Regions from separate parts of the Acetobacter sp. JWB genome, predicted to be linked through region 2. Evidence: predicted binding sites of a transcription regulator. Region 2 holds the regulator's gene; the other holds the start of a gene.

Region 1 (10,221 bases), 960 kb from region 2:
CAGCAGTGTAATTTCTGGCGTAGTGTGCAGGCTGGCGTTTAACGCTACACGCAAAGAACGTGCCTCAATCATCCATCCAAATGGCTGATTGGCATCTTCCCGCGTGAACTCCAGAAATAACGGTGATGCGGGCTCACCCGGCCGCCCATCCGTTACAAGAATATCCTCAATCGGGCAGGATGGCAGAGGCAAAGCCTCCCACACACCGGCTTCTTCCAGATATGCTTTGGGGCCAGCAGCAATAGCATAGGCCCGGCCATCAAAATCTGGGTCTTCCATGGGCGGCAGATCCGCCTTGTCCACCACAGCCACTTTGATACCCGCCTGCGCCAAGTGGCACGCCAAGGTTCCCCCAACAGGCCCAGCACCAATAATGCAGACATCTACATCTGAAATGGGCATCTGCGCGTGTGCTGCCGCTGCGGGCTCAGCATGGGCTGTCTGATGCATAGGTTCGTTCCTTAGCTCATAAGCGCCACACGTTGGGGCGCATCTTCTCCAATTCAGGAACAGTCTATACACCAGCCCCCTGCTCTTGTAATGAATTTGTATCAAATAACCAAAAAAGTCATGACATTACAGGTAGTTAGGTTCTCCTGAAAATCCACATAACACCCAGCAAATCCATAATGGCTGAAGGTGCAATCTTGCCATGCGCGAAAGTCACTAGCCCGTTTTTTTGGATTCCATCATGGTTTGCCAGCTTTTTCACGCTTCATTGAACACTCTAAGGATTATTTCCCCTGCTTGAGCATCTCGACTATCTGCTGCAGCATTATGGATATGGAATTATCACCATCATTGTCATGATGGAGAGCATGGGCCTGCCCTTACCAGCAGAAACCTGCATTATCACGGCTGCGCTTTACAGCCTTAAAACCCACCATCTGGGTATTGAGGGCATTACTGCGGCTGCGATTTTGGGGGCCATTATCGGAGATAATTTCGGTTATCTGATCGGGCGCCATGTTGGGCTACCGCTTTTACAGAAACATGGCGCAAAAATTGGCCTGACAGCGGATCGCCTCCTGTTAGGGGAATATCTGTTTCACCATCATGGCGATGCCATTGTTTTCTTTGGGCGCTTTATCTCTGTTGCACGCGTGTTTGTGGCATTGCTTGCAGGAGCCTGCCAATTGCGCTGGCCGCGCTTTATGCTGTTTAATGCCCTTGGCGGCACTTGCTGGGCTGGTGGCTATGCTATTGGCACGTACATTCTGGGCAATCAGATTACCAAATTGTCCGGAACAGTCGGAACATGCGTGGGTGTTATTGGGATTATCTGCATTATCGGGAGCGCCATCTTCCTTAAAAAGAACGAGAAAAAGCTTATGCAGCGCGCCCTTGCTGAAGCCAAGACAGGCCAGTTCCCCCCAGCCTGAAAGGTGTATGCTGATACTACCCTAGAAAATTATAAATTTTTACCCTAAACGCCTTTGCCTCTGCACGCTTTCCAAATTCCATTGGCAAACACGTAAGGTAAAGAAAGCACACAATATGAGATGGTTTAGATCCCGCCTGATATGTCGCCTTCTTGGCCACAAATGGTCACCTTGGCAGCGTGAAAATTCATGGGGCAACAATACAGAGTTTTTGCACCGCCACTGCCTGCGACATGGATGTTTGGCTACCGAGAAAAAGAATCAGGCACAGTAGGAGGCTGGGCCTTCTGCGTTGGCGGCATGGCTTACCAAGGCGGCGTGCATGGCAGCGGTAAAGGCCACCAGGCAGGAAAAAAGAAGGTTACGCGCCATAACCCTGCGGGTGGTTTTTGCGCCAGTTAAAGGCTGTTTCCACAATCCGATCGATATCCGTAAATTCTGGCGCCCAACCTGTTGCTTCCATCAGGCGCGCTGGGCTGGCCACCAGGCTGGCCGGATCACCCGCGCGGCGTGGGCCTGCCTGCCAAGGCACTTCCAGATTGCTCACGCGGCCAACGGCATCAATAATTTCGCGGTTGGAATTGCCGCGCCCTGTGCCAACGTTAAACACCACGCTTTTATCATTCAGAAGCGGCAGCACAGCCAGATGGGCACGCGCCAGATCTGTAACATGCACATAATCACGAATACAGGTGCCATCTGGCGTGGGGTAGTCCTCACCAAACAGCGTAAGGGCTGGGCGACGCTTCAGGGCGGCATCAATAACCAGCGGGATCAGATGCGTTTCAGGGCGATGGTCTTCCCCCGCACGGCCAGCCGGATCAGCTCCAGCGGCGTTGAAATAGCGCAGGCAGGCACTTTTCAGTCCATGAATTTTGTCGGCCCAGTACAGGGCGCGTTCCACCATATATTTGCTCTCGCCATACGGAGAGCCGGGGTTGATGGGGGCATCCTCGTTAATCGGGCCTTCCCCGGCAGAACCAAACAGGTTGGCTGTGGAGGAAAACACAAAGCGTTTTACACCGTGGCGCACACAGGCATCAATCAGCCCAAAACCGTAGCCAGCATTGGCTGTCATGTACATCATGGGGTTTTGCATGCTTTCTCCCACCAAGGAGAGGGCTGCAAAATGCAGAATACCATCCCACGTACCGGAGGAAAGAACCTTATCCAGACAATCAATGTCTGAAATATCACCTTGCACGAAGGTCGCCTGTTCTGGCACCGCGGCGCGGTGGCCAGTGCGCAGGTTGTCCAGCACAACAACGTCGTGCCCATCATCCAGCAGGGCAAGAACAACGTGGCTGCCAACATACCCAGCGCCACCGGTTACCAGAAAACGAGCCATACTCTCTTTTCGCTCCGTGCAATGTAAAAAGTCATACCCGGTTATCTTGCTGATAAGTCCAGGAAAGAGTCCGCTTCATTTCCGCTTCAGAACGGCTTAAGCAAACGGTCAAGATAACTTATATGCTCACTTAGTACCGTCGATATTTTCATAATGCAAAAATTGCCGCGTAATTTTCTAGAAAAATCCATTTTTCAATAAAAACTCACAGAGCATTTTTTAAGGCTTTTAGACTCTGCGATCACATGCGCAAGATGCGGTCTGTCAGACGTTTAATATCTTAACAGATTGATTTTAGGGAAAAGTCTTTCTTTTGATGGCGGATGGGGTGGGATTCGAACCCACGGTACGGTTCCCCGCACGCTGGTTTTCAAGACCAGTTCCTTAAACCACTCGGACACCCATCCTCATGTCATCCATCTGAGGACCTGCCGCCTTATAAACAGGATATGGCCACCCTGTCCAGCGGGAGAAAACACGATATATCAAGTGCAGCAAACTTGCTCTTCGTGCGTCAGGCTTGTACAAGCTCCATCCTTAATAGACATTCCTTTCAGGGACGAATTATGAAACAGCAGGCAAACCTGATCCGCGCCGGTCAGGTGATTGAGCATGATGGCCGCCGCTGGACGGTGCTGAAGCAGCAGATCATCACCCCCGGCAAGGGCGGAGCCTTTATTCAGGTTGAAATGCGCGACCTGAAAACCGGCAATAAAACCAACGAACGCTGGCGGACCGCTGATAGCGTTGAACGCCTGATGACGGAAGACAAGGAATACCTGTATTCCTACACCGATGGCGAACTGCTGGTTCTGATGGACCCAGAAACCTACGACCAACTGACAGTTCCTGTGGATCTTCTGGGTGATCAGGCCCCGTTCATTCAGGATAACATGACCATCAACCTGCATCTGGTTGAAGGTGACCCGGTGGGTATTGATCTGCCACCGCAGGTTACGCTGGAAGTTGTGGAAGCAGATCCGGTTGTAAAAGGCCAGACAGCCTCTTCCTCCTACAAACCTGCAAAACTTTCCAATGGTGTAAAAACCATGGTGCCGCCCTTTATTGAATCGGGTGAACGTATTGTGGTTCGGACGGAAGACGGTTCCTACGTCGAACGCGCCAAAGACTAATCCCTTCCGTTTTTCTCTCCAGAGCAGGACAAAACTACAGTGGCCATGCGTCTCTCCCCCGTCATGATGGTGATGCAAACAGCAGCCCAGAAGGCAGCCAAGCGTCTCCTGCGCGATTTTAATGAAGTCGAGCAGCTTCAAGTCAGCATCAAAGGGCCGGGAGACTTTGTTTCCCAAGCTGATCTCCGCGCAGAACAGACCCTGCGGGAAGAGCTTGAACGCGCCCGCCCCGGCTATGCCTTCTTTATGGAAGAATCCGGTAAATCTGGCAGCGATAACTGGACATGGCGTTGGGTGGTAGATCCGCTGGATGGCACCACCAACTTCCTGCATGGTATTCCGCACTGGGCTATTTCCATTGGCTTGCAGCGCCGCCTGCCAGATGGGCGTATCGAACTGGCAGCAGGGCTGGTTTATAACCCGGCTGCGGGTGAAATGTTCTGGGCAGAAAAAGGCACCGGCGCCTATCTGAACGAACGGCGTATCCGTGTATCCGCACGGCGTGACATGCAGGAATCTCTGTTTGCCACTGGCATTCCATTCGCCAAAGTGCCTGCGCGTATGCGTCTGCCATTTGCGCGCGTGCTGGGTTCTCTTATGCCGCGCGTAGCCGGTGTGCGTCGCTTCGGTGCCGCAGCGCTGGATCTGGCATGGGTAGCTGCCGGGCGTTACGAAGGTTACTGGGAATTCGGCATTAAACCGTGGGATTGTGCTGCTGGCGCCCTTATCGTGCGTGAAGCTGGCGGCCAGGCAACAGACCCCGCAGGCGTTGATCTGGATGATCTACCTGATGATGTCATGATTGTTGCTGGTAACGGCAATCTGCACAGCAAACTTCTGGAAGTGGTGGCAGATAGCCTTAAAGACGGCAACTAATTTTTCTGCCCCAGATTACCACCTAAAAAGCCTGCCTCGTTCTGATGAGGTGGGCTTTTTTGTTCTTCATATGTTGCTTTTTGATTTCTAGCTCTGGCATTCCGCGCCGGAATGGATCATCTAGTATTTATCATGCAGACATCCTTCCCCTCCGCTTACGATGCCCCAGCACTGGTTGCATATAAGGGAGCCTATTCCCTTCTTACGGAAGATGGAGAGGTTCTCCATTTGTCTGCGCAGGATGTTAAGCAAAACCTGCAAAACATGCCTTGCCCGCTTGTTATCCATGCGCCCGCACTGGCGCGGCGGCTAGATTTACCCCATCCGGGGCAGCCTGCCCCGTGGCTGGATCTGTTAGAACTGTTTGCCTTTGTGCACCCAGCCACATCTGTTGCCCCTACCCCACGCGGGTTAGCACTGGCCTTGGGAATGCAAAATGAGGATATAGGCGCCGCAGAAGCCGATCTACTCCCTCGCCTTCTTTCTCTACTGCTCACCAATCTGGCGCGCCAGAACAATGGTACAACAGCAGAACATCTTGCTGCCCTGACTTTACGGCTTGGCCAAGCAGGATGGATCTGGAGCGGTACAGTTGCCGAAACCTTAGGGCTGCATGAAAAACTAACGCCGCAAGGCAAATTGCCCGAAACCATGCTGCAACCAGGGGATGCGCTGCGTATCTGGCGTTTTTTGCCAAAATGGGAGGAAACGCCTCTTCCTCCGCCTCCTGCGTCTCACCCTATTTCCCCTGTAGAGGCGCGCGAGCAGCTTACCAAGATGCTGGGCGAAGATGCCGAAATCCGCACTGGGCAAGCCGACTTTGCATCCGTTGCCACAGGGGCTTTTGAGCCACGCAACGTGCGTGGAGACCCCGCCATTGTGCTGGCAGAAGCTGGTACAGGAACAGGCAAAACCTTAGGTTACATTGCCCCTGCCAGCCTTTGGGCCGAGCGGAATAAAGGGGCCGTTTGGGTCAGCACCTATACGCGCCACCTGCAACGCCAGATTGAACAAGAAATTCGCAGGCTCTACCCGGATCAAACCACGCACCGGCAGCGCGTTGTATTGCGCAAAGGGCGGGAAAACTATCTGTGCCTGCTGAATATGGAAGAAGCTGTTAATACTGCATCCTCTCGCCCTGCGGGTATTACCATTGCCCTTATCATGCTGGCCCGCTGGGGCTTAGCCACCGCAGATGGAGACCTATTTGGCGGAGACTTGCCCGGCTGGTTTGGGGATCTGTTTGGCCAAGGGAATCTGATAGGCGTAGCAGACAGACGCGGTGAATGTATTCACGGCGCATGTGCCCATTACCAGCATTGTTTTGTTGAACATTCCATCCGCCGCGCGCGCGAAGCAGATCTGGTGATTGCCAACCACGCTCTCGTTATGGCGCAGGCCGCCTACGCACAGGCTGGCATGAGCGATGATGCCGATGAAACGGATGATCCCTCGGCTCCATCCCGCTATGTATTTGATGAAGGCCACCATCTGGCCGATGCCGCAGATAGTGCCTTTTCGGCCGAGCTTTCCGGGCTGGAAGCAGCCGAGTTACGGCGTTGGCTCCTAGGTGCAGAAGGTAGGCGCTCCCGCGCGCGCGGCTTAAAACGGCGCTTGGATGATCTGGTTGTGGGCCACCCAAAACTAGAAACACCTTTGGAAGCCGCCCTTATGGCAGCAACGGCACTGCCTGCTCCCGGCTGGTCTTCACGCTTAGGGCAAGAACAGGCGGATGAACCCCCGCCGCCTGAACCTCCAGAAGATATCGGGCTCTTTCCGCTTGAACCAGAAGCGCCTCAACCGGTTTTGGAAAACCCCACAGAAGTTTTTCTGCGGCTCCTGCGCCAACAAGCACTTGCCAGAACACAGGAAGGTGGAAAACAGCACGTTTATGCAGCCCTTGAATGTGATCTGCACCCTTTGGTGCCAGACTTGGCAGAAGCCGGACATCTTCTGGCCCGCGCCTTAACGCGCCTTGTTGAACCTTTACGCACCTTGGTGGAACGCCTGCACGCCCGCCTGGAAGAAGATGCCGAAACGCTGGATTCCACAACACGCGGACGCATAGAGGCCATGACACGCGCCTTGCGCCGCAGGGCTATCTCTCGGCTAGATGCGTGGATTGCTATGCTGAGCGCACTAGACACACCACCTGAGCCCGATACCACCCCTTCGCACGTGCACTTCATCCGGGTTGAGCGGCGCGAAAAACAGAGAATGGGGGAGCAGGATGTGGGCCTCTATCGCCACTGGCTAGACCCCACCATTCCATTTGCTGGCATCATGGCCATACCTGCGCAGGGTATGCTGATTACATCTGCCACCTTGCGTGATCAGCAAACCAATGAACCGGATAGCGATAATGCAGAACAGGCGTGGGAAGCCGCTGAAGCACGCACTGGGGCCAATCACTTCCCCTCCCCACCTCTGCGTGCCAGCTTGGCCAGCCCGTTTGATTATGCCCGCCAGACACGCGCCTATATTGTAACGGACATAGACAACAGCAGCATTGTGGATCTGGCAGCCGCATTTCGCACGCTTTTCTTGGCATCCGGCGGTGGGGGATTGGGGCTTTTCACGGCCATTTCCCGTTTGCGCGGTGTGTATGATCGCATTGCCCCAACATTGGAAGAAAACGGTCTCCCGCTCTACGCCCAGCATGTAGATGCGATGGACAACAATACGTTGGTAGATATTTTCCGCACAGAAGAACACGCTTGCCTGTTAGGCACTGATGCCATGCGAGATGGCGTAGATGTGCCCGGCAATGCACTACGACTGGTAGCTTTTGAACGTGTGCCGTGGCCGCGGCCAGATATTCTGCACCGTGAACGCCGTATTCACCTTTCTGGAGGTGACCCGAAATCTTTTGATGAACGAATTGCACGCCTGAGGTTACGTCAGGCCTTTGGTCGGCTTATTCGCCGCCAGTCTGATCGGGGGGTATTTGTCCTGTTAGACAGGCGCACCCCTACCCGCTTGCTCAGCGCGTTTCCCGAAGGCGTAGAAGTTCGTCGCCTTGGGTTGGCAGACACAGCACGGGAACTTGCTGCCTTTTTAGCAGATACAGAAAGGGCCGATCAAAACTGATCGGCCCTACCTGAAAAATCAATCTACTTTCAGATTGGTTGCAGCCTGCTTGCCGCGTTCTTCAACCAGATCGAAAGAAACTTTCTGTCCGTCATTCAGGCCACGCAAACCCGCTGCCTGCACTGCGGTAATATGTACGAACACATCTTTACCGCCATCATCTGGGGCAATAAAGCCATAACCCTTGGTGGCGTTAAACCATTTTACTGTACCGGTCGGCATGAGCGGGATAGTCCTTGTTCTTCTCAACGTTTTGTCCTGCTGCACACCGTGTGCGGTTCAGGATATACCCCATCCCCCCATGACCAGCCACAATTGTCAATCATAATTCGATAATAGGCCATGACGAGAACAGGAAAATAACACTACGGATTCATATTGCTTTTCAGGAAATTAATGCTGCGTTCCTGCGCTTCCTGATAAGCTTTGGCATTAAAAGAGCTTCTTTCTGGGCAACCAAAGCCGTGCCCTGCATCGTCGTACACGTAAAGTTCAACTTCCGGGCGCGCCTGTCGAATGGCTGCAATATCAGTATGCGGAATACTTGTATCCTGTTCACCGAAATGCAGCTCTACGGGGCAACGCGGAGTCTCATTCCGGCTGGCGGCAATACCTGCCCCATACCAGCCAACAGCGGCTGCAAAGTCATCCGTTCTACATGCAGCTTCCCACGCCAATGTACCACCCCAGCAATAGCCGATAATGCCCACCTTACGCGGCTTGAACACTGAGGCGGCTGCCTGAATATCCAACAGTGTTTTAGCAAGCGGAATTTGCGCCCGCAGCGCCTTGCCTTTTTCCACGCTTGCTGTGGAATAATCCAGCTCCACCCCACGTTGCACGCGGTCAAACAAAGCTGGCGCAATAACGTGGCATCCGGCCTTGGCAAAGTTTTCGCAAACCTGCCGGATATGGTGGTTCACCCCAAAAATTTCCTGAAGCACCACAAGTGTGTAAGGATGATGGCTACCTTCGGTTTCCCACGCGGAAAATTCATGTCCATCCGCAGCCTGAAGTGTAGTGATATGACCCATGCGAGCACCTCCTATCTGCTCTTACGTTACAGCAAAAAGAAACTTTATCCACATTCCTTGACTCTGCCTTTGGCCAGACCTATCTCCTTTTCTGGCACTCCCGGGGTGGGAGTGCTAACGTAACGCGGCGTTATGTTACGCGCGACAAAGTGGATGGGGCTGCTTTCTGTTAAGGGCACCATCCCAAAAATGAATGTGGAGCGATCCATAATGACGAAGTTTCGTCCCTTACACGACCGGGTAGTTGTCCGTCGCCTTGAAGGCGAACAGAAGACCGCTGGCGGAATCATTATTCCTGACACAGCTCAGGAAAAGCCTATGGAAGGCGAAGTGGTTGCAGTTGGTCCGGGTGCCCGGAATGAACAGGGCCAGATTGTGGCGCTTGATGTTAAGGCTGGTGACCGTGTCCTGTTTGGCAAATGGTCCGGCACAGAAGTGAAGATCGATGGCGAAGAGCTGCTGATCATGAAGGAAAGCGACATCATGGGCGTGGTAACCGCCTGATTTTGCGCTGATCCGCATTATTTAATTTCAGAACGATCTTCACAGGAGAAATTCAATGGCTGCCAAAGACGTAAAGTTTGGTGCAGACGCACGCCAGCGTATGCTGCGCGGTGTGGATATTCTGGCTGACGCTGTAAAAGTAACGCTGGGCCCCAAAGGCCGTAACGTGGTGCTGGACAAGAGCTTCGGCGCTCCCCGCATCACCAAGGACGGTGTTTCCGTTGCCAAGGAAATCGAACTGGCTGACAAGTTCGAAAACATGGGCGCTCAGATGCTGCGTGAAGTTGCATCTAAAACCAATGACATTGCGGGTGACGGCACCACAACGGCTACGGTTCTGGCTCAGGCTATCGTGCGTGAAGGCCACAAGGCTGTTGCCGCTGGCATGAACCCGATGGATCTGAAGCGCGGGATCGACAAGGCTGTTGCCGTTGTTATCGAAGAGCTGAAGAAGAACGCCAAGAAAGTTACCACCCCGGCGGAAACCGCTCAGGTTGGTACGATTTCTGCAAACGGTGAATCTGAAATCGGTCAGATGATCTCCGAAGCCATGCAGAAAGTTGGCTCCGAAGGCGTGATCACGGTTGAAGAAGCCAAGCACTTCCAGACAGAACTGGATGTTGTTGAAGGCATGCAGTTTGACCGCGGCTACATCTCTCCGTACTTCGTGACGAACCCGGAAAAGATGACAGCGGATCTGGAAAACCCCTACATCCTGATCCATGAAAAGAAGCTGTCTTCCCTGCAGCCTATGCTGCCGCTGCTGGAATCCGTTGTTCAGTCCGGCCGTCCGCTGCTGATTATTGCAGAAGACGTTGACGGTGAAGCTCTGGCAACTCTGGTTGTTAACAAGC
Region 2 (10,221 bases):
CTTCTTCCGCCAGATCACGCAGCGTGGCCATGCCTTCGGCCACCAAATCCGCATCACCTTCGGCTTCTGCCAGTTCAATCAGTTCACTGGTATCGCGCACATTGGTTTCAAGCGCTTCCACACCTTCAATCTGATTGGCCAGAAGAGTACGCTCACGCATCATTTTTTGCGCGGCGTCTGAATCGTTCCACAAATCGGGGTCTTCTGCCCGGTTGTTCAGTTCAGCAAGTCTTTCCTGAGCGACATCCCAGTTAAAGATGCCTCCTCAGCAGTGCCACTGACTGCTTGATCTGGTCGTTAAGGGCTTCAGTCTCGGCAGACATCAGGCCGATTCTCCATATTTTTCTATCATGTCAAAAAAGACAGTGCGGTGCTGGTCTCTCAATAAAGGCCACCCATACCAATGTCACCCCCAGCTGGCGCAGAAGGTGCCGCAGAACCAGACGATCCACCAGCCCCAGAAGGTGCGCTCCCCCAGCCTGCCCACCGCCAGAACCTTCAGCCGCCATATCGCTTTCAGAATCAGGCATGTTTTCAGCACCTGTATCTGCTGCTGTAAGTTCCTGCGGGTTTACGTTGCTTGAAAGGTTTGCGCTAAGCCCCGGCACCTGCCCTTCCTTAAAGGCATCTATCGCCACGCCCCTGCCCGTATCATACTGCACAAGCGTAATACCCGCAGGTGGCACAAAGTCCTGCCGTGGGTAACCATCCAAGGCGGTTTTCATCACCTTGTTCCACAAGGGGCCCGCAATAGCGCCACCGGTTTCATTCTTGCCGAGAGACTGCGGCGTATCAAACCCAATCCACACTACGGTTACAATATCTGGGGTGTACCCAGCAAACCATGCATCATTGAAGTTCTGGCTGGTGCCGGTTTTGCCTGCAATTGGCACATCTATGCCTGTTCCAGCCCGCATACCCGTGCCGCGCCGGATAACATCCTGCAACATGGTGGTAATCTGGAACGCACTTTGGGCGGATGCCACCTGCTGTCGGCTATCATGCAAGGCAGGCAGATCATTCTGCCCCGGCATCACAATAGGCTGTTGTGCAGGCGCTGGTGCTGGCGCAACTTTTCCTGCGTCTCCAGATTTTTGATCCGACGGCGCATCTGGAAACACAGCATCAGCGGCAGGTTGATCTGCTGTTTGTCCGCTATTGGGTTGCGCTAAGGCGGCTGTGGTCAATGCCAGCCCCTCCGGACGCCAGATCACGTGCCCTTCTCGGTCCTGCACGTCATCCACCAAAGTTGGCGTCACCTTGCGCCCACCTGCTGCGAGCGAAGCATAGGCTCCAGCTTCTTTCAGCACCGTGGTTTCCACTGCCCCCAGCGCTGCGGGCAGCACATGCGGCATGGAATCCACCAGCCCCAGGTTGGTTGCCATATCCGCTACGGTTTTCATGCCCAGATGGGCCGCCAAACGAATAGTGACCAGGTTGCGCGATTCACGCAGCGCATCATGCAGAGTGGTGGGCCCCCAGAAATCTTTTTCATAGTTATTAGGATGCCATGCCCCGTAGGAAACCGGGGAATCATCAAACTTCTGGGAAGGGGAAATCCCCTGTTCCATGGCATCCAGATAAACAAATGGCTTGAAGGAAGACCCCGGCTGACGCAGCGCCTGCGTTGCGCGATCAAACTGCGAGGCCTGAAATGACCATCCCCCCACCAGAGCCAGAACCCGGCCCGTGCGCGCGTTCATGGTAACAATGGCACCTTCCACCACAGGTACCTGCATAAGGGCAACATGCCCCCCCTCGGCCTGCGGTTGCACCATCACCACATCACCCACACGCAATGGTTTGAAGCGCCGCGCCCATGCCATATCCTTGGCCTGCACAACGCCTGTACGGGGCTCTCCTCCGCTTTGGGAAGCATTGTTCCGCCGCACCACGCTGCCTTCTAGCCAGCCCACCTGCCCCTTTGCATCCAGAACAACAGCCAAACGCCATTGGTCGAGCATACCAGCAGGCACGGGCACCCCCCTTAAAGCCTGCACCCAGTCTGCCGTAGAGGCAGATGACCCGATATCGGAAAGATGGTGCACAGGCCCTCGCCAGCCACGATGCGCACGATCATACGCCATCAAGCCTTGGCGCAAAATATCCTGCGCATTGCGCTGGAGTGGCAGATCCAGACTGGTATGAACATCCAAGCCCCCCTGCATTGTTACGTCCTGACCGTAACGCTCCATCAGTTCGCGGCGCACTTCTTCCGCAAACCATTCAGCCCCTGGCGCCGGGCCGGGCCGGGTGAAGCTGCGGGTAGTAAGTGGTTGGGCTTCTGCTACGCGGGCCGCATCATGCGTAATGGCACCAATATCAGCCATACGTTCCAGCACCCAGTTTCTGCGCCCTCTGGCTGCATCTGGGAAACGTACTGGATTATAATTGGTGGGAGACTTTGGCAGCGCCGCCAAAAACGCGGCTTCTGCATCATCCAATTGATCAAGCGGCTTGTTGAAATAGGTTTGGGATGCCGCGGCAATACCATATGCCCCGCTGCCCAGATAAATTTCGTTGAGATAGATTTCAAGAATCTTATCTTTGGGCAGCACCTGCTCCACCCGCATGGCCAAAAAAGCTTCCTTGGCTTTACGCTGGAAAGACACCGCATTGCTGCCCAGCAGCATGATACGTGCCACCTGCTGCGTAATGGTGGACGCCCCAATGGGCCGCTTGCCCTTACCGCGCGTTAAATCTGTAAGCCCGGCACGGGCAATAGCAACGGGGTCCACCCCTTTATGCGTCCAGAATTTCTGGTCTTCCGCCGCAACAAAAGCGTTTTTTACCTTATCTGGCACAGCGCTGATGGGTACAAAAATACGCCGCTCATTAGCCAGTTCAGCAATAAGCTCATCATCCCCAGCGTAAAGGCGGCTCATGACTGGCGGCTGATAGGAGCGTAAGCCCTCTACCGTTGGCAGATCAGCTACAATCCCTTCGTACTGAGACCAAAGCAGAACCACAGCGCCCGTTGTGCCAACCAACGCCAGTGCAGCCGTTGCTCCAATTACCTTCCGCCACTGTCGAAAACGTGGGCGGCGCAGATCGGGCCTGCGATTTTGCGGAGGCCTGCCTTGAGAATGGCTGGAAGATAAACCCGGATCACCAGAAGACGGAGCGCTTGTCATACAGGCCCTTTACCATTCTCACACATAATCGTCTGCCCTGTTTGCGCATTGTAATAAAAATCATGGCCGAATTCCGACCACATGCACAAACAGTTACTAACCTAACATTTCACCTAGCAGGCGGGCTGTATAATCTACCACCGGCACAATACGCCCGTAATTGATGCGGGTAGGACCAATAACACCAATAGCACCTACAACCCGGTTCGCGTCATTCCGGGCTGGAGCCATAACAACGGACATGCCCGTGGCCCCAAACAACCCACTTTCCGCACCAATAAAAATACGCACGCCCTCTGATCTCTCCACCAACTCCAACAGACGCAGCATGGTTTCCTGCGCTTCCAGCCGGTCAAACAGTGTTTGAATGGCCAATAGCCTGTCCTGCCCATCGACATCAGCCAATAAACGGGATTGCCCGCGCACAATCAGGGTGCCGCCCAGCCCATCTCCGCCACCATCCCAAATAGCAAGACCACTTTCTACCACCTCTGCTGTTAGACCGTTGAGAATGCTCCGGTCTTCCGTCATTTCAGAACTTACGCGCATGCGTAAATCCGGCAAAGATGCACCCATGGCCCGTGCATTCAGGTAATTTGCAGCCTCCACCAAAGCGGAAGGCGGCATACCCGGAGGCGTTTCAATCACACGGTTTTCAACATGCCCATCCGCCCCCACCAGAATAACCAGTGCACGGTTGCTGCCTAACGCCACAAACTCAATATGCTTGATACCTCCGTCCCCTTTGGGTGCCACCACAAGCCCTGCGGCATCGGACATACCTGCCAGAAGCGAAGAAGCCTCCGTAAGCGTATCTTGCAATGAACGCCCCTTGGCCTCCAGAGATTGGCCAATTACCCGCTGGTCTTCTTCCGAAAGCGCGCCAAACTGCAACAAGCCATCTACAAACAGCCGTAATCCTTTTTCTGTAGGCAGCCGCCCGGCAGACGTATGGGGGGAAAACAGCAATCCAGCTTCTGTAAGGGAAGCCATGATGTTGCGTATTGTGGCCGGAGAAAGCGGCAGCCCAAGCCTGTGAGACACCGTGCGCGAACCAACGGGCTCCCCACTCGCAACATATTCTTCCACCACTTCACGCAGAATAGCCGCAGACCGTGCATTCAGCCCCGGAGGCAGAGCAGCTTTTACTGGCAGCAAACCACGCTTCATGACACAAGGGCTCCTTCGTATATCCATAAATCCTGGATAGCCTTTATATACCTTATTCGTGCAGTTTTACTGCCGACAAAAGCGCATCATACGCGCCACACATCTTAATTTTACCAAGGAGCTTTCTATGCGCCCTTCAGGCCGCCAGCCAGACCAGATGCGCCCCATTACCATTGAAACCGGCTTTGCCCATCACGCTGAAGGTTCTGCCCTTATCCGTGTTGGCGGCACGGAAGTACTGTGCACTGCCAGTATAGAAAACCGCGTACCGCCTTTTTTACGTGGCAAAGGCACCGGCTGGGTTACGGCCGAATACGGCATGCTGCCCCGCGCCACCCACACACGCGGCAACCGTGAAGCCGCCAAGGGCAAACAGTCTGGTCGCACGCAGGAAATTCAGCGTCTTATTGGCCGTTCCCTGCGCGCGGTAACAGATCTGAACGCTCTGGGTGAAATGAGCATTACGCTGGATTGTGACGTGCTGAACGCTGATGGTGGCACGCGCTGCGCTTCCATTACAGGTGCATGGGTGGCACTGCGTCTGGCCCTTGGCAAACTGGTTGCGACCAACGTGCTGCCTCGGCTGCCGCTGCGGGGACAGGTTGCGGCTGTTTCCTGTGGGTTAACAACGGAAGGCGCTGTGCTGGATCTGGATTATGTGGAAGATAGCTCTGCTTCTGCCGACACCAACTTTGTGCTGACAGCAGACCGCCGCATTGTGGAAATTCAGGGCACGGCAGAAAGCGCACCGTTTACAGAAGACGCGTTTGACAACCTGTTCGCACTGGCCCGCAAAGGTGTGACCGAGCTGTTTGAAGCCCAGATAGCTGCCGTGGAAGCTGCGGAAAAAAAGCACGCATGAATTCTATAAAACTAGAACGTGGCAGCACCCTTGTGCTTGCCACGCACAATGCTGGCAAGCTGGCAGAATTTGCCACGCTGCTGGCTGATTTTGGCATCAAGGTTGTTTCTGCTGGTGCGCTAAACCTGCCAGAACCAGAAGAAACGGCCACTACCTTTACTGGCAACGCTGCCATTAAGGCCTTAGCCGCAGCCAAAGCTGCCAACCTGCCAGCACTGGCCGATGATTCTGGGCTATGCGTAGCAGCTCTAGATAGCGCGCCGGGCATTTATTCTGCCCGCTGGGCTGGCCCCAACAAAGATTTTGCTGGGGCTATGGCGCGTATTGAAGAAGGTATTGGCCAAGGCAAACGCAACGCATGGTTTATTTGTGTGCTGTGTCTGGCTCTGCCTGATGGCCGTACGGAAAGCTTTGAAGGCCGTATAGATGGCCAGATTGTCTGGCCACCACGCGGCACGCATGGCCATGGGTATGATCCCATTTTTGCCCCCGAAGGCGAAACCCGTACCTTTGCAGAAATGGCTGATACAGAAAAAAATGCAATCAGCCACCGTGCCCGCGCGTTTGATGCCTTTAAAAAAGCGTGCCTGAGCTAAAAAGCCGCATTTCGGATTAACCACCTGCCGGTTCTGCGGAACTGACAGGTGGCCCCTGAATGGGGAAACGAATCAGCAAATACGGTGGTTGGCGTTCATCTTTGCCATCATGAAACCCGGCAAGCCGATTCCATTGCCCCAACGTGCAGTAAACATGGGTTTGCGTGCAAAAAATACCATCTGGGGAAAGCACGCGCGGGTCATGCACCATGAGTTCCATAGAACCATCGGTATTGCGGCGGAAAATAGCATCATGCTCGAAATTGGTGGTGTAAATGCGCCCTTGTGCATCTGTTGCCAGACCATCCGCAACGCCTTTCTCCCCTTCATCCTTTACCGCAGCAGCCAAATTACTTTCTGAGACAGACATATCAGACAACAAAGCCGTTGGCAGACTATACAAGCGGCGGCTGGTAAGAGGTGAATAAAATACACGACTGGAATCTGGGCTTAGAGTAATGCCGTCTACCCCGCCGGTAACAAATTTAGGTTTTTGCGCGGGATCATATTTGAGCGGCAGCCCTTCCACCACGGCCATAAAACCTGCTTCTGCCTGTATGGATGGATGCTTCCCCAACACGCGCTTTTGCTGTCCTGTGGCAATATCCACCACCACCAAAGCCGGGCTATGGCCGAAGGAACTATCGGTCACGTAAACACTTCCTTCCGCCCCATGCGTAAGATCCACCCGCAAATCATTCATATGGCTATCAGGCAACAAAGTCGGTGATTTGAGAACGATAGAACGCACCAATTTATTAGTAGCAGGGTCAAAACAGACAATTTTTGCAGCCTCCGGCTGCAAAGGTAAGCCAGCCAATTTGCCGTCATCAATCGCCCAGATAAAACCGCGCGTATCCTGTGTCATACCGTGGATGGAAAGAAGGCGTTCTGCCGGAGGTGCATCTGATGGCATGCTCAGCGCAGCGCTTGGCCACGGAACAAGATGGCCGTTTACCAACTCTGCCAGCGTAGCCCCTTTGTGGTTGATGGCATGCCGCGGAAAGCCCACAAAAATACGGCCATTATCCGTAACAACAATGCCTGATGGCCCCGGCCCATAAAACTCTGCCACAATCTCGAACGACCCAGCGGATTCATAACCCTGATCACCATGCATCCCGGTTTGCACAATAGCTCTCGACACTGCACGCGCTGCGCGGGAAAATGCCAGACCTAACCCTATGCCACCAGCTACAAGCAGATGCCGACGTGCAAGTTTTGAGCTGATTATAGGGCTGAGTGATTTTTGATTCAGCGTTATGTTCCTGCGCACCATTCCGTTGTGTCTCCAGTTCTTTGATGAATCTGAAACACAGTGTGGCACAGATTGGCGGATATCCGCGTGATTTCTGTCCGTAACTCTCATCACAACACGGCACAGCACAAAAAAAATGGCGCCGGAAACCGACGCCATTTTCTTAAAACGTAATGTTCAAAAAACATAAAGGAGCAGCCAGACCGCCCCTTTATGGCTGAACAATTAGTCTTCGCCGTCTGTATTACGACGACGGATAGCTGCACCCAGGATATCACCCAAGGAAGCGCCGCTATCAGCAGAACCGTATTCGTTAATGGCCTGCTTGTCTTCTTCCACTTCACGGCCCTTAATGGTCAGGGCCAGCTTGCGGGCTGCACGATCAACAGAGATGATCTTTGCATCCACGCGTTCGCCAACAGCAAAGCGTTCCGGACGCTGTTCTGCCTTATCACGGGCCAGTTCAGCGCGGCGGATAAAGCCGGTCAGAACATCGTCAACCTTCACTTCGATACCGTTCGTCTGAACAGCGGTCACGATGCAGGTTACGATGGAGCCCTTCTGAACGCTGGCAAGCGCATCGGCTGCCGGATCTTCCTGAAGCTGCTTGATGCCCAGAGAGATACGTTCTTTTTCCACATCCACGTCCAGAACCTTGGCTTTGACAACCTGGCCCTTTTCGTAATGCTTCATGGCTTCTTCGCCCGCTTCGTCCCAAGACAGGTCGGACATGTGAACCATGCCGTCGATGTCTGCAGACAAACCGATGAACAAACCGAACTCGGTGATGTTGCGGATTTCGCCTTCTACGGTGGAGCCAACTTTGTGCTCTTCCGCGAACTGCTCCCACGGGTTGCGCTGAACCTGCTTGAGGCCCAGAGAAATGCGGCGCTTGGCGCTGTCCACATCCAGAACCATCACATCCACTTCCTGAGAGGTTGCGACGATCTTGCCCGGATGTACGTTCTTTTTCGTCCAAGACATTTCGGACACGTGCACCAGACCTTCAACACCCGGTTCCAGCTCAACAAATGCGCCGTAATCGGTGATGTTGGTCACGCGGCCCGTGAAGCGAGCACCCGGCGGGTACTTCAGGGCAACATTTTCCCACGGATCAGCTTCAAGCTGCTTCATGCCAAGGGAGATACGCTGCGTTTCCGGGTTGAAGCGGATAACCTGCACGCGCACTGGCTGGCCGATCTGCAGAGCTTCAGACGGATGGTTGATGCGCTTCCATGCAATGTCGGTCACATGCAGCAGGCCGTCAACGCCACCCAGATCAACGAACGCACCGTAATCGGTGATGTTCTTGACCACGCCATCCAGAATCATGCCTTCCGTCAGGCCCTGGATCAGTTCGCTGCGCTGTTCAGCACGCGTTTCTTCCAGAACGGCACGGCGAGACACAACGATGTTGCCACGAGCGCGATCCATTTTCAGAATCTGGAACGGCTGGGGCACACCCATCAGCGGGCTAACATCACGCACAGGGCGGATATCCACCTGGCTGCCGGGCAGGAACGCCATGGCGCCACCCAGATCAACTGTGAAGCCACCCTTCACACGGCCATAAATGGTGCCGTTGACGCGATGATTGGCTTCGAAAGCCTTTTCCAGGCTGGTCCAAGCTTCTTCACGACGTGCTTTTTCACGGGAAAGCACGATGCTGCCATCGCGATCTTCATACCGTTCAACATATAGTTCAACGATATCGCCAGGCTTAACTTCCGGCTTTACACCCTGAGGTGCAAATTCACGCAGGGCAACGCGGCCTTCACTTTTCAGGCCGACATCAACAATGGCGTAATCATCGGTCAGACGAACAACGCGGCCGCGAACAACGGAGCCATCAAAGCCCGAATCCCGGCCAAGGGTTTCGTCCAGAAGGGTTGCAAAATCTTCACCGCGGAAATGATCCGCAGTCTGGGTTGTGGCTGAAGCCATGTGTAACTGTTAACCTTGGGCCTGCCTGCAATGGGCAAACAAGCTATTCCTGCGCCCCGCATCCTGCGGCACGGCTTACTTGGCGCGCCTATAGGGGCCATCCCCTGTAGCCTTTTTGCCAAGCCTCAAATCAAAATAAAAACAAACCTGCATGGTACGCAGTGTTTGATCATGCACAGACACTGTCCACAGGCCGCTTGTCAATACAAACCACCCGTGCACAGCCTGAAAACTGCCAGAAAAACGGTATTGCGCAACCGCTCTAACACACTTTCGCAGAATTTTTATTCTGAGATTCCAGCGAGTCGTTCCCGTACGATCTGCAATGCTTTTGCCAAAACGGCATCTGCTTCCAGCATATCTGTCTCAATCACATATGCGTCATCCGCCACAAGCATGGGAGCAGATGCACGCCCGGCATCTGCATCGTCCCGAGTGCGTAAGGCATCTTCCAGTTCTGCTATACGGGTTGGGGCATCTGGAGCATTCCGGTCACCACCAAGCTGCAAAAAACGGCGCAAAGCCCGCGTGCTGGGAGATGCCGTAATAAACAGTTTTACGTCTGCATCCGGAAAAATAGCGGTGCCAATATCCCGCCCATCCAGCACAGCCCCTTTTGCCTGCGCAAACCGGCGCTGCGTTTCCACCAAAGCGGCACGCACTTCTGGCTGCCCTGCCACCTTGCTAGCCGCTTGCGCTACCAACGGGGTGCGTAGATCCGTTCTTTCCAAATCTTCTGGCAACAAACGTGCAGCAAATTCCTGCGCGGGAGAGGCTGGGTCCTGCCCCGCATCCAACGCCAAGCGCCCGACAGCACGGTAGAGCAAGCCTGTATCCAGATACGGCAGGTGCAAAGCTTCCGCCAATCTGCGTGCCAAAGTGCCCTTACCTGCTGCGGCAGGGCCATCCACTGCAATAACTGGGCCGCCCCGCGTCATGCTACAAACCCCGCGCCAATGCTGTTCATCAGATCCAAATACTGCGGAAAGCTGGTTTCGATAAAAGAGGTGTCATCAATTTCCACAGGTTTTTCGGCAACAAGCCCCATAACAGAAGCGCTCATGGCCAAACGATGATCCATATGGGTTTCCACCTTGCCGCCACCGGGAATATGCCCAGCCGTGCCGTACACAACCATGTCATTCCCTTCCACTGCAGTGCGGACTCCGTTGTTTTCCAACAGTGCTACGGTTGCGGCCAGACGATCACTTTCCTTCACCCGCAGTTCTTCCACCCCGCAAAAGCGTGAAACACCAG

What was found. The regulator HrcA, encoded in region 2, represses chaperone genes, less so after heat shock. The targets are predictions, from matches to a motif close to GTTNGCACTCNCNNNNNGNGAGTGCNAAC.
Region 1: groES (co-chaperone GroES) is a predicted target of HrcA. The motif match lies at 8,954-8,982, and genes of this name have one in related genera.

The regions. Positions count from the first base shown of each region.
Region 1 is NZ_CP030871.1:1,901,469-1,911,689, forward strand. It holds gene DS739_RS09000 (UbiH/UbiF/VisC/COQ6 family ubiquinone biosynthesis hydroxylase) at 1-450, opposite strand, end outside; gene DS739_RS09005 (DedA family protein) at 819-1,382, shown strand; gene galE (UDP-glucose 4-epimerase GalE) at 1,744-2,730, opposite strand; tRNA gene DS739_RS09020 (tRNA-Ser) at 3,048-3,137, opposite strand; gene efp (elongation factor P) at 3,297-3,863, shown strand; gene DS739_RS09030 (inositol monophosphatase family protein) at 3,909-4,739, shown strand; gene DS739_RS09035 (ATP-dependent DNA helicase) at 4,851-7,829, shown strand; gene DS739_RS09040 (cold-shock protein) at 7,848-8,051, opposite strand; gene DS739_RS09045 (dienelactone hydrolase family protein) at 8,195-8,863, opposite strand; gene groES (co-chaperone GroES) at 9,074-9,367, shown strand; gene groL (chaperonin GroEL) at 9,423-10,221, shown strand, end outside.
Region 2 is NZ_CP030871.1:71,289-81,509, reverse strand. It holds one part of gene prfB (peptide chain release factor 2) at 1-253, opposite strand, end outside; one part of gene prfB (peptide chain release factor 2) at 255-323, opposite strand; partial or broken gene DS739_RS00410 (penicillin-binding protein 1A) at 382-3,134, opposite strand; gene hrcA (heat-inducible transcriptional repressor HrcA) at 3,231-4,331, opposite strand; gene rph (ribonuclease PH) at 4,432-5,166, shown strand; gene rdgB (RdgB/HAM1 family non-canonical purine NTP pyrophosphatase) at 5,163-5,762, shown strand; gene DS739_RS00390 (L-dopachrome tautomerase-related protein) at 5,779-7,131, opposite strand; gene rpsA (30S ribosomal protein S1) at 7,246-8,964, opposite strand; gene cmk ((d)CMP kinase) at 9,249-9,902, opposite strand; gene aroA (3-phosphoshikimate 1-carboxyvinyltransferase) at 9,899-10,221, opposite strand, start outside.